2 regions of the Oceanobacter sp. ABM4_470 genome follow, and region 2 is predicted to be linked to the other one. Evidence: predicted binding sites of a transcription regulator. Region 2 holds the regulator's gene; the other holds the start of a gene.
The links. Region 2 encodes LexA, which represses DNA repair genes until DNA is damaged. Its sites were predicted from a motif close to TACTGTNTANNTANACAGTA; they were not measured.
Positions count from the first base shown of each region.

Region 1: a site for LexA is predicted at 5,127-5,146, ahead of recN (DNA repair protein RecN). Genes of this name have one in related genera too.

Region 1 covers NZ_JBSWTR010000001.1:2,555,418-2,562,879, forward strand. Annotated here, with positions in the region: gene ACXADJ_RS11185 (TetR/AcrR family transcriptional regulator) at 1-59, shown strand, start outside; gene dapB (4-hydroxy-tetrahydrodipicolinate reductase) at 172-975, opposite strand; gene dnaJ (molecular chaperone DnaJ) at 1,052-2,176, opposite strand; gene dnaK (molecular chaperone DnaK) at 2,307-4,232, opposite strand; gene grpE (nucleotide exchange factor GrpE) at 4,419-5,006, opposite strand; gene recN (DNA repair protein RecN) at 5,174-6,862, shown strand; gene fur (ferric iron uptake transcriptional regulator) at 6,966-7,373, opposite strand.
Region 2 covers NZ_JBSWTR010000001.1:1,577,893-1,585,354, forward strand. Annotated here, with positions in the region: gene nagZ (beta-N-acetylhexosaminidase) at 1-78, opposite strand, end outside; gene ACXADJ_RS06980 (L,D-transpeptidase family protein) at 63-602, opposite strand; gene ACXADJ_RS06985 (TetR/AcrR family transcriptional regulator) at 622-1,263, opposite strand; gene lexA (transcriptional repressor LexA) at 1,632-2,231, shown strand; gene ACXADJ_RS06995 (cell division inhibitor SulA) at 2,264-2,710, shown strand; gene ACXADJ_RS07000 (hypothetical protein) at 2,875-3,129, opposite strand; gene ACXADJ_RS07005 (DUF6586 family protein) at 3,359-3,847, opposite strand; gene ACXADJ_RS07010 (YfaZ family outer membrane protein) at 3,847-4,425, opposite strand; gene htpG (molecular chaperone HtpG) at 4,606-6,504, opposite strand; gene ACXADJ_RS07020 (LysE family translocator) at 6,859-7,462, shown strand, end outside.

The DNA of each region.
Region 1 (7,462 bases), 980 kb from region 2:
CAGACAACATGAACGAAATGCTCGACCGGGCGTTGGATCACCTGTTGATCGTCAAATAGCCTGGCTCGTGACGCCAAACAGCTGCCCTGAAAAGCAGCCATAAAAAAACCGGCATTTTCGCCGGTTTTTTTATGCGTTTTTACACGCTTACGATCGCTTTCCGCCTCGGCATCAGAAGCCCAGTACGTCCTGCATATCGAACAAGCCGCTGTCTTTACCGGTTACCCACAGCGCAGAGCGAACCGCGCCCTTGGCAAAGGTCATACGGCTTTGAGCCTTGTGCGTGATCTCAACGCGTTCGCCTTCGGTGGCAAACATCACAGTGTGGTCGCCGACGACGTCACCACCACGAATGGTTTCAAAACCAATCTGCTTGTGAGGGCGCGCACCGGTTTGACCTTCACGGCCGTAGCAAGCCACTTCGTTCAGATCCCAACCCATGGTTTCGGCAACCACTTCGCCCATGCGCAGCGCGGTACCGGATGGCGCATCCACTTTATGGCGGTGGTGCATTTCAATCACTTCAATATCGCTTTCATCGCCCATTACGGATGCCGCCATGCGCAGCAGGTTCAGGCACAGATTCACGCCCACGGAGTAGTTCGGAGCGAACACCACGCCAGTTTGCTCAGCACCGGCTTGCAACTCGACTTTCTGCGCCTCGTCCAAACCTGTGGTGCCGATGACGATTTTTTTACCGTGCTGGCCACAGATTTTCAGGTTCGCCAGCGTCGCCGCCGGAGAGGTGAAGTCGATCAGTACGTCAAAGTCGTCGACGACAGCTTCCAGGCTGGAAACCGCTTTCACGCCCAGGTCTTTACCCAGGCCGGCAATGGCACCCGCGTCCACGCCTTCCATTGCATCACCAGGTAATACAATAGCGGCGCCCAGCTCGGCACCTTCAGCCGCATCGACTGCCTGAATCAATACGCGTCCCATTCGACCGGCAGCACCGGTTACCGCAATACGTGTCATGGTTATTTTCCCAACAATAAAAAGCCCGTGACGGCAGTGTAACCGAGCACGGGCTGATGTTTTTCAAAAAATTGAATCAGATCTCTTCGAAGAACTTCTTCACGCCTTCGAACCAGCTCTTCTTCTGCGGTGAATGCTTCTCACCGGTCAGGGATTCCTGGAACTGACGCAGCAGATCTTTCTGCTGTTCGGTCAGGTTCACCGGCGTTTCGACCTGCACACGGCACATCAAGTCACCAGCACCACCGCCACGAACCGGGGTTACACCCTTGCCGCGCAGACGGAACATCTTGCCAGACTGGGTCTCGGCCGGAATCTTCAGCTTCACACGGCCATCCAGTGTTGGCACTTCCAGTTCGCCACCCAGTGCTGCATCAACAATGCTGATTGGCACATCACAATACAGGTTACGACCGTCACGGCTAAACAAGGCGTGGTCACGTACCGATACCTGCACATACAGGTCACCGGATGGGCCACCCATGGAGCCGGCTTCACCCTCACCTGCCAGACGAATGCGGTCGCCAGTATCCACACCAGCCGGAATCTTCACCGACAGGGTCTTGGTTTCTTCTTTTACGCCACGGCCATGACAGCTGGTACAAGGATCTTCAATTATGGTGCCCGAACCACGACAGGTCGGACAGGTTTGCTGTACAGAGAAGAAACCCTGCTGCATGCGTACCTGACCCATACCGTTACAGGTACCACAGGTTTTTGGATGCGTGCCCGGCTTGGCACCAGAACCGTCACAGGTTTCACAGCCAACCAGCGTCGGGATGCGAATTTTCTTCTCAACGCCACGAACGGCTTCTTCCAGGGTCAGGTCGAGGGTGTAGCGCAGGTCGGAACCACGCTGCGGGCCACCACGACCGCCACCACCACCGCCGCCGAAAATATCGCCGAACACATCGCCAAAAATGTCACTGAAACCACCAGCGCCTGCGCCACCGCCAAAACCACCAGCGGCGTTAGGATCAACACCCGCATGGCCGTACTGGTCATAAGCGGCACGTTTTTGTGGGTCACCGAGAATCTCGTAAGCTTCGGTGGCTTCCTTGAACTTGGCATCGGCGTCTTTATCGTCCGGGTTACGGTCCGGGTGATATTTCATCGCCAGTTTGCGGTAGGCCTTTTTCAGGTCTTTACCGTCTACATCCCGGGAAACACCCAGAATGTCGTAATAATCTCGTTGGGCCATTGTCTTAAACGCCTCAAATCAGAAATATTCTTCTGTGTTCTGAAGCAGACCTCCAGAAACAAAACCTCCAAAAACAAAACAAGGGAGTAGCCCGCCGGGGGCGAACTACTCCCTGTTTCAGGAAGCGACCTTACTTGTCCTTCACTTCTTCAAATTCAGCGTCAACAACGTCATCGTCGTTGTTTTTGCTGGAAGAGGAAGCACCGGCGTCAGCGCCGCCTGCCGCTTGCTCGGCCTGAGCCTGCTCAGCGTACAGTTTCTGGGCCAGAGTACCGGACGCTTCGGTCAGCGCGTTGGTCTTGGCTTCGATATCATCCTTGTCATCACCTTTCAGGGCTTCTTCCAGATCAGTGATGGCTTTTTCGATGGCTTCTTTTTCTTCAGCAGTGGCTTTGTCACCTGCTTCTTCCAGAGTCTTCTTGGTTGCGTGGATCATGCCGTCGGCAGTGTTACGCACCTGGATCATCTCTTCGAACTTCTTGTCCGCTTCAGCGTTGGCTTCAGCGTCCTGAACCATCTTCTCGATTTCGTCATCGCTCAGACCGGAAGAGGCCTTGATCACGATGGACTGTTCCTTGCCAGTCGCCTTGTCTTTGGCGCTAACGTTCAGAATACCGTTGGCGTCGATGTCAAAGGTAACTTCAATTTGTGGCACACCACGTGGTGCTGGCGGAATGTCGGCCAGGTCGAAACGACCCAGCGACTTGTTCTGTGCCGCTTGCTTACGCTCACCCTGAACAACGTGAATGGTCACGGCAGTCTGGTTGTCGTCAGCAGTAGAGAACACCTGAGACTTCTTGGTCGGGATGGTGGTGTTCTTCTCGATCAGAGGAGTCGCCACGCCACCCATGGTTTCAATACCCAGCGTCAGCGGGGTAACGTCCAGCAGCAGTACGTCTTTCACGTCACCGGACAGAACCGCACCTTGAATCGCAGCACCAACGGCAACGGCTTCGTCAGGGTTCACGTCTTTACGTGGCTCTTTGCCGAAGAAGTCAGCAACGCTCTTCTGTACCAGTGGCATACGGGTCTGACCACCCACCAGAATCACTTCGTCGATTTCAGAAGCAGACAGGCCAGCGTCTTTCAGAGCCATTTTGCATGGTTCCAGGGAACGGCTAACCAGCTCTTCTACCAGGCTTTCCAGCTTGGCGCGAGTTACTTTTACGTTCAGGTGCTTGGGACCGGTTGCGTCTGCAGTGATGTACGGCAGGTTCACGTCGGTCTGGCTGCTGGAAGACAGCTCAACCTTGGCTTTTTCAGCCGCTTCTTTCAGACGCTGCAGAGCCAGTGGGTCGTTGTGCAGATCGATGCCGGATTCTTTCTTGAATTCTTCCGCCAGGTATTCGATCAGACGCATGTCGAAGTCTTCACCACCCAGGAAGGTGTCACCGTTGGTGGCCAGAACTTCAAACTGCTTCTCGCCGTCAACGTCTGCCACTTCAATGATGGAGATATCGAACGTACCACCACCCAGGTCGTATACAGCAACAGTGCGGTCGCCGCCTTCTTTATCGATACCGTAGGCCAGTGCCGCAGCGGTTGGCTCGTTGATGATACGTTTTACGTCCAGACCAGCGATTTTACCGGCGTCTTTGGTGGCCTGACGCTGAGCATCGTTGAAGTAAGCAGGAACGGTAATAACCGCTTCAGTTACTTTTTCGCCCAGGTAGTCTTCAGCAGTCTTCTTCATTTTCTTCAGAATTTCTGCGGAAACCTGTGGCGGCGCCATCTTGTTGCCTTTCACTTCAACCCATGCATCGCCGTTGTCGGCTTTAACGATGTTGTAAGGCACCATTTTGATGTCTTTCTGAACCACGTCGTCTTCAAAACGACGGCCGATCAGACGCTTGACAGCAAACAGGGTGTTGGTTGGGTTGGTTACCGCCTGACGCTTGGCAGACTGACCTACCAGAGTTTCATCATCGGTGTAACCAATGATGGAAGGAGTAGTACGATCGCCTTCTGCGTTCTCGATAACCTTGGTTTTTTCACCGTCCAGGATGGCCACACAAGAGTTGGTGGTACCGAGGTCAATACCAATAATCTTACCCATGATAAATCTCTCCAAACTTGGGCAGCCCTTGCTGCCTGCATAATCTTGATTTCGGTGGCAACCCGTTCTGAATCACTCTGCCGGGTTGTCGTTGTCTCATGTCTTCTATCTGGGCCCGAAACATTTTGTTTCAAGAGCCGACGGTAAATTTTTTTAACAAATTTACCGTCTGTTCACGCCATCCAATCAGGCGTTTTCATCGATGGCCGGGCCACCTTTGCTGACCACAACCATGGCAGGACGCAGCAAACGACCGTGCAGGGTATAACCCTTCTGCATCACATCAATAACGGTGTTTGGCGCAGTGCCTGGTACTTCAATCATGGTCATTGCCTGATGCAATTCCGGATTGAAGGTTTCACCCTGTGGGTTAACGGTTTCAACACTGAACTTGGACAGTGCGCTGGTGAAACCGCTCAGGGTCATTTCAATGCCTTCACGAATCGCTTTGGTGGCGTCTTCTTCTGGCGCTGCGGCCAAACCGCGCTCCAAATTGTCGACCACGTTCAGCATTTCATTGGCAAATTTCTCAAGACCAAACTTGTGGGCTTTTTCAACGTCCATTTCGGCACGACGACGAACGTTCTGCATCTCTGCCTGAACACGCAACACCTGCTCTTTCAGCTCAGCGATTTCAGCCTGTGCCGCTTCCAGCTGGCTTTCCAGTTCATTGCCCTGCTCAACGACGTCTTCCTGGGTTTCTACCGTCGCTTCTGCTTGCTGCTCTTCCGCAGCCTGAACTGCTTCTTCCTGAACCTTTTGCTCTTCAGACATGAATGTTTCCTCTCTCGAAAATCTGCACTGGAGCCTATATGGGGCTGCCAAATCGGGATTCAAGGGCAAAATGGAACAGGTTTTTTCAAATTGATCATTTTTTGAGTTGACAGATCAAACCACTGTATATAAAAACACTGTATATCCATTCAGATACGGAGCCCGTTATGCTCGCTCATCTGTCAATTCATCAGTTCGCTCTGGTTGAACACCTGGAGCTGGAATTTTCCAAAGGCATGGCCGTGATCACCGGCGAAACCGGTGCAGGCAAATCCATTTTGCTGGATGCGCTTGGCCTCACCCTGGGGCAACGGGCCGAAGGCGGCATGGTGCGCAAAGGTGCAGATAAAGCCGAAGTATGCGCCAGCTTCCTGCCAACGCCGAATGCCCGTGCCTGGCTCAAGAGCCGCGACCTGCCCGATGAAGAAGACCAGATTCTGCTTCGCCGAGTGATCTCTGCCGAAGGACGCTCCCGTGGCTACATCAATGGCCGCCCGGCATCCGCCGCCGATCTGAAAGACGTGGCTCAGCATCTGATAGAAGTACATTCCCAGCACGCTCACCAGCGCCTGCTGGAAAAAGACACACCCCGACAAATTCTGGATGCCTACGCCGGTCTCAAGCCACTGGCCAAACAGGTAGCCGAGCTGTATTCCAACTGGCAAACGAGCCGCAAACGGCTGCTGCGCCTGCAGGAAGAAAGCAGTGAAATTCAGGCTCAGCGACAGCTATTAAGCTATCAGGTAGAAGAGCTGCGGGAACTGGCGCTGGGTGAGCAAGAACTGGATGAACTGGAGCTGGAGCACAAGCGACTGGCCAACGCCGAATCCATGTTGCTGGACGGCCAAAACGCCCTCGCCGCCACCAACGGTGGTGACCATAGCGACAACGGCGCAGCCCAGCTTGCCTACATGGCACTGCAACAGCTCGAACGCATCGACGATGAACACCCAAGCCTGGCCGAAGCCCGTGACCTGATGCAGCAAGCCAACATCCTGCTGGAAGAAGCTGGCAGTTCGTTGAACCGCTATCTGGAACAGGTCGATATCAACCCGCACCGACTGCAACAGGTGGAACAACGTCTGAGTGACATTTTCAGCATGGCGCGCAAGCACCAGATTCAGCCGGAGCGACTGTACGAGCACTGGCAAGAACAGGAAGCCGCATTGGCCGAACTGAATCTGTCAGACGATGACCTGGAACAGCTGGTCGCCGATGTAAAACAGCTGGAGCTGGACTACCGGGCTGAAGCCGAGCAACTGAGCCTGCAACGTCAGCACGCAGCACAGTCGATGGATGCCGACATCAGCAGTCATTTTGAAGCCATGTCGCTGGGGCGGGCGATTTTTGAAACTCGCGTAGAAACCTTGCCAGACAACGAGCACAACAAGCACGGCATCGATCACATTCAGTTCATGGTACAAACCAACCCCGGCATGCCATCAGGGCCGCTTGGCAAAGTCGCTTCTGGCGGTGAATTGTCACGCATCAGTTTGGCGATTCAGGTAGTTACAGCGGCAACCAGTGATATTTCCTGCATGATCTTTGACGAAGTGGATGTTGGTATTGGCGGTGGCACTGCCGAGCGCGTTGGACGCCTGATGCGCACACTGGGTGATCGAGGCCAAGTAATGTGTGTCACTCACCAGCCGCAAGTGGCATCCCAGGCCCACCAGCACTTTATGGTGAGCAAAATTGCTGGCGATGAGCACACCCACACCCGCATTCAGGAACTGAACGGCGACCAACGCATACGCGAAGTTGCTCGCATGCTGGGTGGTGTCGACATCACCCGCAGCACCCTTTCACACGCCAAGGAAATGCTCTCCCTGGCGAAACAACAGGCAGCGGTTTGAGCTTCACTCCCCCCGAAGCTTAAACCAACGCAGAAACAAAAACGGCGCCTTAACAGGCGCCGTTTTTGTTTGAGTCTGCAAGCAATGCCCCAGGGCAACCCACTTACTTCTTCTTACGGATGTACAGCACCAGCGAGTGGTCAACCAGCTCGTAGCCATGCTGCTCTGCAATTTCGTGTTGCAGACGCTCGATTTCCTGATTAGTGAACTCAATGACAGTACCGTCATCTACATCCACCATGTGGTCGTGGTGATCACCGCGGTCCAGTTCGAATACAGAGTGGCCGCCATCAAAGTTGTGACGGGTAACCAGACCTGCGCTTTCGAATTGGGTCAGAACCCGATAAACCGTAGCCAGACCAACGTCTTCGCCTGCGTCAATCAGGGAACGGTATACATCTTCCGCGCTCAGGTGGGCTTCCGGATTGTTCTCCAGAATGCTCAGGATTTTGATACGCGGCAGAGTGACCTTAAGTCCCGCCTTGCGCAGCTCTACGTTTTGATCGGACATTGCAACCCTCGAATATTTCACAGCAAGTTGATTCTTCAGTTATCATCCACCGCCACTGCCCAAAAGCAAACCACCGGACGAGACAACAG
Region 2 (7,462 bases):
AACCAGTTCGGTACCGATCAAATCGGCAATTACACCCACCGATGGGCGGGGTTCAGACGTGGTCAGATCAAACGACATGGGATTCTCGAAAAGCTGTGTTCCTGTATCCAGACCCGGGTGCCAGCGGGCACCAAATCGAACAACGTCAGCAGGTCTTCATTGCGCATACGCACACAGCCATGAGACTCCGGCCGCCCCATAGGTTCCGTATCCGGAGTTCCGTGAATATAAATATAGCGTCGCATCGAGTCGACATTGCCCATGCGATTGCGGCCAATCTCCAAGCCTTGCAGCCAGAGAATACGGCTCAGAATCCAATCCCGGCTGGGGTGCTGTTCGGCCAACGCCGGCGAATAGATTTCGCCGGTAAAACGACGTCCAACAAACACGGCATTGATGGGCAGGCCGTCGCCAATACGGGCGACGACACGATGCCAACCGCGCGGCGTGCAGCCACTGCCGTTTCGCTCACCAACGCCATTCAGCGCGGTAGACACATCAAACAGATAGCAGCGATCTTCAGCGCTAAAACGCAGCGCCTGATCAGCAATGGAAATTTCAATCGTGGGCGCATCCCGCAGCCCAATAGTGTCGACAATCATACGTTCTCGGTATCGAAGGTCAGTCTTGGTGTGGAGCCTGAAAGCCCGACGACAGGAACGGCACCAGGTGGTCAATCACCTGCTCGATACCGCTGCTGACGCCGAGGTCGTGTTCTGCCATGGCGGTTAATGACTCAACCCCGGACAGGGTAAACACCGTCGCCCCCAACATAAAGTGAATACGCCAGAATCGCTCCTGATCATCCAGCCCCGGCGACGCAGCGGTTACCAGTGTCATAAAACGGCTGAACACCTGGCCGTATTCATTGCGCAGGAATTTCCTCAAATGTCCCTGCTCTTGTGAGTAAGCCAGGCCCAGCAAACGCATGAAAATGCCCACGCGACGAGTGCTGCCCTTGCCAGCTGCCAGCGCGGTACCCGACAGCAAACGCAGCAACTTGCCGAAATCTGGCGTATCGCCATTCAGCTCGGCTTCGTACTGGGCCAGCGCCTCGTCCAGACTGGCGCAAAACGGCGTCAGAAAGCGGGCGAATACGGCTTGAATCAGTTCTTTCTTGGAACCGAAATGGTAATTCACCGCGGCCAGATTCACATTGGCTTTGCTGGTAATGTTACGCAGCGAGGTTTCGGCAAACCCGCGCTCGGAAAACAATTCTTCAGCGGCATTAAGAATACTTTTGGCGGTGTCTTTCTGGGCCATGGGGCTGAGGTTCCATGCATTATTGTTGTTTGAAACATACGTTTGAAACGCAACTGAATCAAATCTATTTCCTAAAAACGGCGCTAAAGTACTGGAAACACTGTCGTTACCGCGTAGAAAAGCGTCAACCCGAATACGTATTCAAACAAACTGGCAAATAAAACCAGAGCCTCTAAACCGTTCCCACCTATACCAGCCAGGAAAATCCGTAACTTATCCCCCAGCCCGACGATTTCTCCCCAACCAGTCCAGCCCAATAAATTCAATGAGCAATAGACCAACAAAAAATAAACACTGTGGGTTTACACAGTATTTTTTACTGTATATATTTCCAACCACTGTACAGATAAACAGATATGGAAAGACACATGATCAAGCTCACCGCAAGACAACAGCAGGTGTTGAATCTGATTCGTAGCCGAATCGAGGAAACCGGATTTCCGCCAACCCGTGCGGAGATTGCCAAAGAGCTTGGGTTCAAGTCTCCCAATGCCGCCGAAGAACACTTGAAAGCACTGGCGCGCAAAGGGGCTATTGAGATCATGCCAGGTGCCTCACGCGGGATTCGTGTGATTGAAACCCAACAGCCAGGTTTGCCTATCGTCGGTCGTGTGGCCGCTGGTGAACCCATTCTGGCGCAAGAGCACATTGAAGATTACTGCAACCTGCCGACCGGTTTTTTCAAACCAGATGCCAACTACCTGTTGGAAGTACACGGCGACAGCATGAAGAACATCGGCATTATGGACGGCGATCTGATTGCGGTTCACAAGTGCGATACCGCTCGTAATGGTCAGGTGGTGGTTGCCCGGGTTGAAAACGAAGTGACCGTCAAGCGCCTGGAAAAGAACCGCAACAAGGTTCTGTTGCACGCCGAAAACGAAGCATACGCGCCGATTGAAGTCGATCTGCGCGAACAGGAATTTAACATCGAAGGACTGTACGTCGGCGTCATTCGCCGCCACTAAGTTCTCAGTCAGTTATCACGAGGTCAGCCGCCATGCGCCAGATGAGTTTGCAAGTCGATCACCAGCCTGATTTGTCTCTCAGCAGCCGGATTCAGGATCGCAAGACCCTGAATGTCCAGCCAGCCAAAGGCAGTCTGACCGAAATGATTCTGAGTGACGACAGCGCTATCCAGCCGATGCAGCTATTACCGATGCTGGCGCAGTGTAATTCCAGTAACCGCTGGCTGATGTGGCTTAGCCCGAATCGGACCCTGAACAAACAGTGGTTGGAGAGTATTGGCCTCGGTACCGCTCCGGTAGTCCATATTGATCTGTGCCAGGACACCCAAATGGCGTTGTGCGAACGTATTATGGCCAGTGCCAACAGCCATTTGATCATTGAATGGCAAGGTGGTCTCAGCAGCGAGGCTCGCAGAAGCCTGCGCCAAACAGCCGCCCAAAGTGGTACTCATGTGGTACTGGTTCACAGCAGCCTCTGACAGTGCGACGGTTCAATGCCTTACTGGAACAACAAGGCTCAAAATCGAAGCACAAAAAAAGCAGCCATTGGCTGCTTTTTTCGTTGCTGGGTATCTTATCCACGCTTTGGGCTGATGTTTTACAGGTCATTAGCCATCAAACAATGAGTGCGATACCAGACAGATCAATGTACCTTGTGAGACGGCGCATCAATATCAAATTCTTCGTCGTCCATATCAAAACCAGACAACTCACCCACTTTACGCACACCGGCTTCCAGCATGACGCGGGCAATATCTACATGATGCTCACTCAAACTGGCTTTGGCGTCGGCTGAAAAATGAATACGCACCAGCGCATCACCGTCTTCTTCGTCATCAACCCGACGAAGCGCCACGTCACCATTGGTAAGCTCTACAATCTCAAAGAAGCGTGCCATAGAAGGTCTCACGAAAATTGGATGGCGAGTGTAACATAAAGATAACAAGAGTAACGGCCAGCATTGCCGACCGCAGGGAAATCCAGCTGTTCAGTACCTGCCAAAATAGCCGCAAGTGCCGATTCTTACTGAACGTGTTTAAGCGACAAACCCGAGTATCCGCAGTATTTACAAAAACACCCGCCACATGGCGGGTGTTTTGAGTAACTGGACTTCATGAATCGCAGGTTCAGCTTTCCTTGTGATTCCCACGCTGGCATTCAATCAGGGCCTGTAACTCACCCAATATGCCCAGCAAGATTTCCGCACGGCTTTGTTCCGCCGGTGCACTAGCAATCAGATTACCACTCGGCTCAACCTGTTCGACGCTGCTCGGCTTACTGACCGCCGCCAGTTGCTGGGCATCACGCAGCATCTGCTGCAGCTGCCCCAGCCAACCGTAAACATCAGCTTCCAGCTGTTTCAGCTCTTGCATGTCGGCAATGGCAAACGCAGCCTTGGCGAACAGTTCAGCCAGGTCGTTGACCTTGCCATTCACGTTCACCAATCCAGCCAGCTCATTGAGGTAGCAACGATAGGCGGCGCCCAACTGCAATACGGCACCGTCTTCCAATGCCGTCGCCAGCGCATGATTGTCTGCCAGCTCAACCTGCTCCAGCATCAGTCGACACTGGTACAAACGCTGATTGGTCTGGCCTACCCAGTTAATTGCTGCCATCAGAAGTCCAGCGTCACACCAAAGTGAACGCCTTCGCCCAATTCATAACGGTCGCTAACATCTTCAAGACGCACACCGTTGTAGCGGTAACCCATGTAAACGCGAGCAGTCGGAATAACCGCGTATTGAGCGCGAATATCGGTGCTCAGCAGGCTTTCGGCATCACCGAAGGAAACTACCTTGGGCGCATAGTAAGCGTAACCGGCCAGGCTGAAGTCCGGGTGCGTTGGCAAGTTGGCGCGGAAGAAGCCACCCACACCAACAGCACCACCCTGGGCGTCGATATCGGTATCAAACAGGAAGGCTTTACCACCTACACCGAAGTACAGGTTCTTGTTGCGGTTTTTCAAATCAACCACATGCAGGCCCGCACCCAGCAGGTCGCCGTCGTCCATGTCGTGCAAGCCGGACAGGTTGATGTGCAGGCCAGAGTCGGCCTGGGTGGCGTCGTAGGCCAGTCGAACGGATTCGTTAGCCAAACTGAAGTCCAAGGTACCTCCCGCCTGTGCGGAAACAGCAGCAACAGACAACAGGGTTCCCGCAATTGCACTACGAGTGGCCACAGCAATACCTTTCATATTTCCCCCAAGGAAGATCTTTTTGCCGAAGCTCCGCTCCGGCACACAAAATTAACGTAAGCGCATCATAGCAGCGCCCCGGTACTCTATAAACGCACATCAACCCACGTGGTTGACATGGCTTACAGAGCCGGGGCGCTGCACTGAGTAACAGTAGTTAGGACTGAATCCCGCTACCGATTACTTCATCAGATCCAGCAACAGTTTGTTCAGCTTACCAACGTATTCCGCTGGGTTTTTCAGCTGAGAGCCTTCGGCCAACTGCGCTTGGGCATGAATCAGACCCGCCAGTTCCTTGAAGCGATCTTCATCCTGCTCCTGATCCAAACGGGCAATCAGTGGATGAGTCGGGTTGATTTCCAGTGTCACATCAGATTCAGGAACATCCTGACCCGCAGCTTCCAGCATACGGCGCATGTGGCCACCCATGTCGAACTGCCCTACCACCAGGCAGGCCGGTGAATCCGTCAGACGAGAGGTAACACGTACGGTTTTTACATCTTCCAGAGCGTCCTGAACGCGTTCGATCAGTGCCTTGTGGGTTTCTTGCAGTTCTTCCTGCTGTTTTTTCTCTTCTTCGTCCGCCAGATCATCCAGATCCAGTTCACCTTTGGTGATGTCCTGGAACTGCTTGCCGTCGAACTCGGACAGATGACCAACCATCCATTCGTCAACGCGGTCAGTCAGCAGCAGTACTTCAACGCCTTTCTTCTTGAAGTATTCAATGTGCGGGCTACCCAGAGCGCCTTCAACGCTCTCTGCGGTGATGTAGTAGATCTTCTTCTGACCCTCACGCATGCGCGCAACGTAGTCAGCCAGACCAACATTTTCAACAGTGCCTTCCGACTTGGTGGTGCAGAAGCGGAACAGACCTGCGATTTTTTCCTTGTTAGCGAAATCTTCAGCCGGGCCTTCTTTCAGCACTTCACCGAACTGATCCCAGAACTGCTGGTACTTTTCAGAATCGTTCTTGGCCAGTTTGGTCAGCGTATCCAACACGCGCTTCACCAGCGCGGAACGCAGGCTGTCGACTTGCTTGTCCTGCTGCAGAATTTCACGGGATACGTTAAGGGACAGGTCGTTGGAATCCAGCACACCCTTCACAAAACGCAGGTATAGCGGCAGGAACTGCTCGGCGTCGTCCATAATGAACACTCGCTGAACGTACAGCTTCAGGCCACGGGCACTCTCACGGTTCCAGAGGTCGAATGGCGCCTTGGACGGGATGTACAGCAGGCTGGTGTAATCCAGTTTGCCTTCCACCTTGTTGTGCATCCAGGTCAGTGGTTCCTGCCAGTCGTGGGAAATGTGCTTGTAGAACTCGGTGTATTCTTCGTCGCTAACGTCCGACTTCTGACGAGTCCACAGCGCCTTGGCTTCGTTCACTGCTTCGGCAGGCTGCTGGGTCTCATTGCCTTCTTCATCAGTGGTGGTTTCCTGCGGCAGGAATACCGGAATGGCGATGTGATCGGAATATTTCTTGATCAGGGAACGCAGACGGAAGCTGTCGGCAAAATCTTCTTCACCTTCTTTCAGGTGCAGGGTAATGCTGGTACCGCGATCGGCTTTCTCAACACCTTCGATCGAGAACTCACCTTCACCGGCAGATTCCCAACGCACGCCAGCATCAGCGGCTTTGCCGGCACGGCGGGTTACAACCACAACCTTGTCGGCCACGATAAATGCGGAGTAGAAACCCACACCGAACTGACCAATCAGTTGGGAATCGGCTTTCTGGTCGCCAGTCAGCTTGCTCAGGAAATCAGCAGTACCGGATTTGGCGATGGTACCCAGGTTGTTCACCACATCATCGCGATCCATACCAATGCCATTGTCGGCAATGGTCAGAGTGCGCGCTTCGGCATCAAAGTCGATGTGCACTGCCAGCTCGCTCTGGCCTTCGTACAGTGCGTCGTTTTTCAAAGCTTCGAAGCGCAGCTTGTCGCAGGCGTCGGAAGCGTTGGAAATCAGCTCCCGCAAAAAGATTTCCTTGTTGGAATACAAGGAATGAATCATCAGATGCAGCAGCTGTTTGACTTCGGTTTTAAAGCCAAGTGTTTCTTTGCTGGCCACGGTCATGAGTTTCTCCTGTTACAAGACGCAAATCCACGCGTCGTTATTTCACCTCAATGCCTGCCAGACGCGGTAACTACCCTATCGCCTGGCCGTTGAATGCAAAGATGGGGACGGCCTGTTTCATTTCAAGGCACAAAGATGCAGAAAACATAAAAATTAACCTTTTCAGCGACTTGGGGACTCTAATCCGCTCTAAATAAAAGCGAATTGGCAAATCGTTGTTATTCCTTGCTGAACAGACAATCGAGGGCAACTCGGCTCAACGAGCGATTTCATACGTGTATATCACCGCCCGATTGCGTTACATTTCAATCAAGTCAGCGCATACTACGCACCATCAGCCTTGAAGACCCTTTTATGCTCAACACCGCAGCCTTGATGGCGTTTGTTCCAACCTTTTTCTTCGTTTCCATTACGCCGGGTATGTGCATGACCCTGTCGATGTCATTGGGCATGACGATTGGCGTTAAACGTGCGTTGTGGATGATGGCGGGCGAACTTGTGGGCGTAGGTATTGTGGCAACATCGGCGGTCATTGGTGTCGCTGCGATTATGCTGAATTTCCCAGCGCTGTTCGTTGCGTTCAAGTTAGCTGGCGGTCTGTACCTGGGCTATCTGGGCGTTCAGCTGTGGCGTTCAAGAGGAAAGTTGGCGCTGTCTCAACAACCTGAGCAACAGCGTCAGGCCAGTTGGAAGGAACTGGCGTGGCAAGGCTTTATTACAGCCATCGCCAACCCCAAGGGTTGGGCATTTTTCATTGCGCTGTTGCCGCCATTTCTGGACCCCGAGATCAGCATGAGCCACCAGCTGCCTGCCCTGCTGGGCATCATTCTACTGCTGGAATTTGTCTGCTTGCTGATATACGCCAGTGGCGGCAAGAGCCTGAGTCTGCTGTTGAAAACCCAGAGCAACGTCCGGGTGATCAATCGTTGTGCAGGCACACTGATGCTGGGTGTGGGCG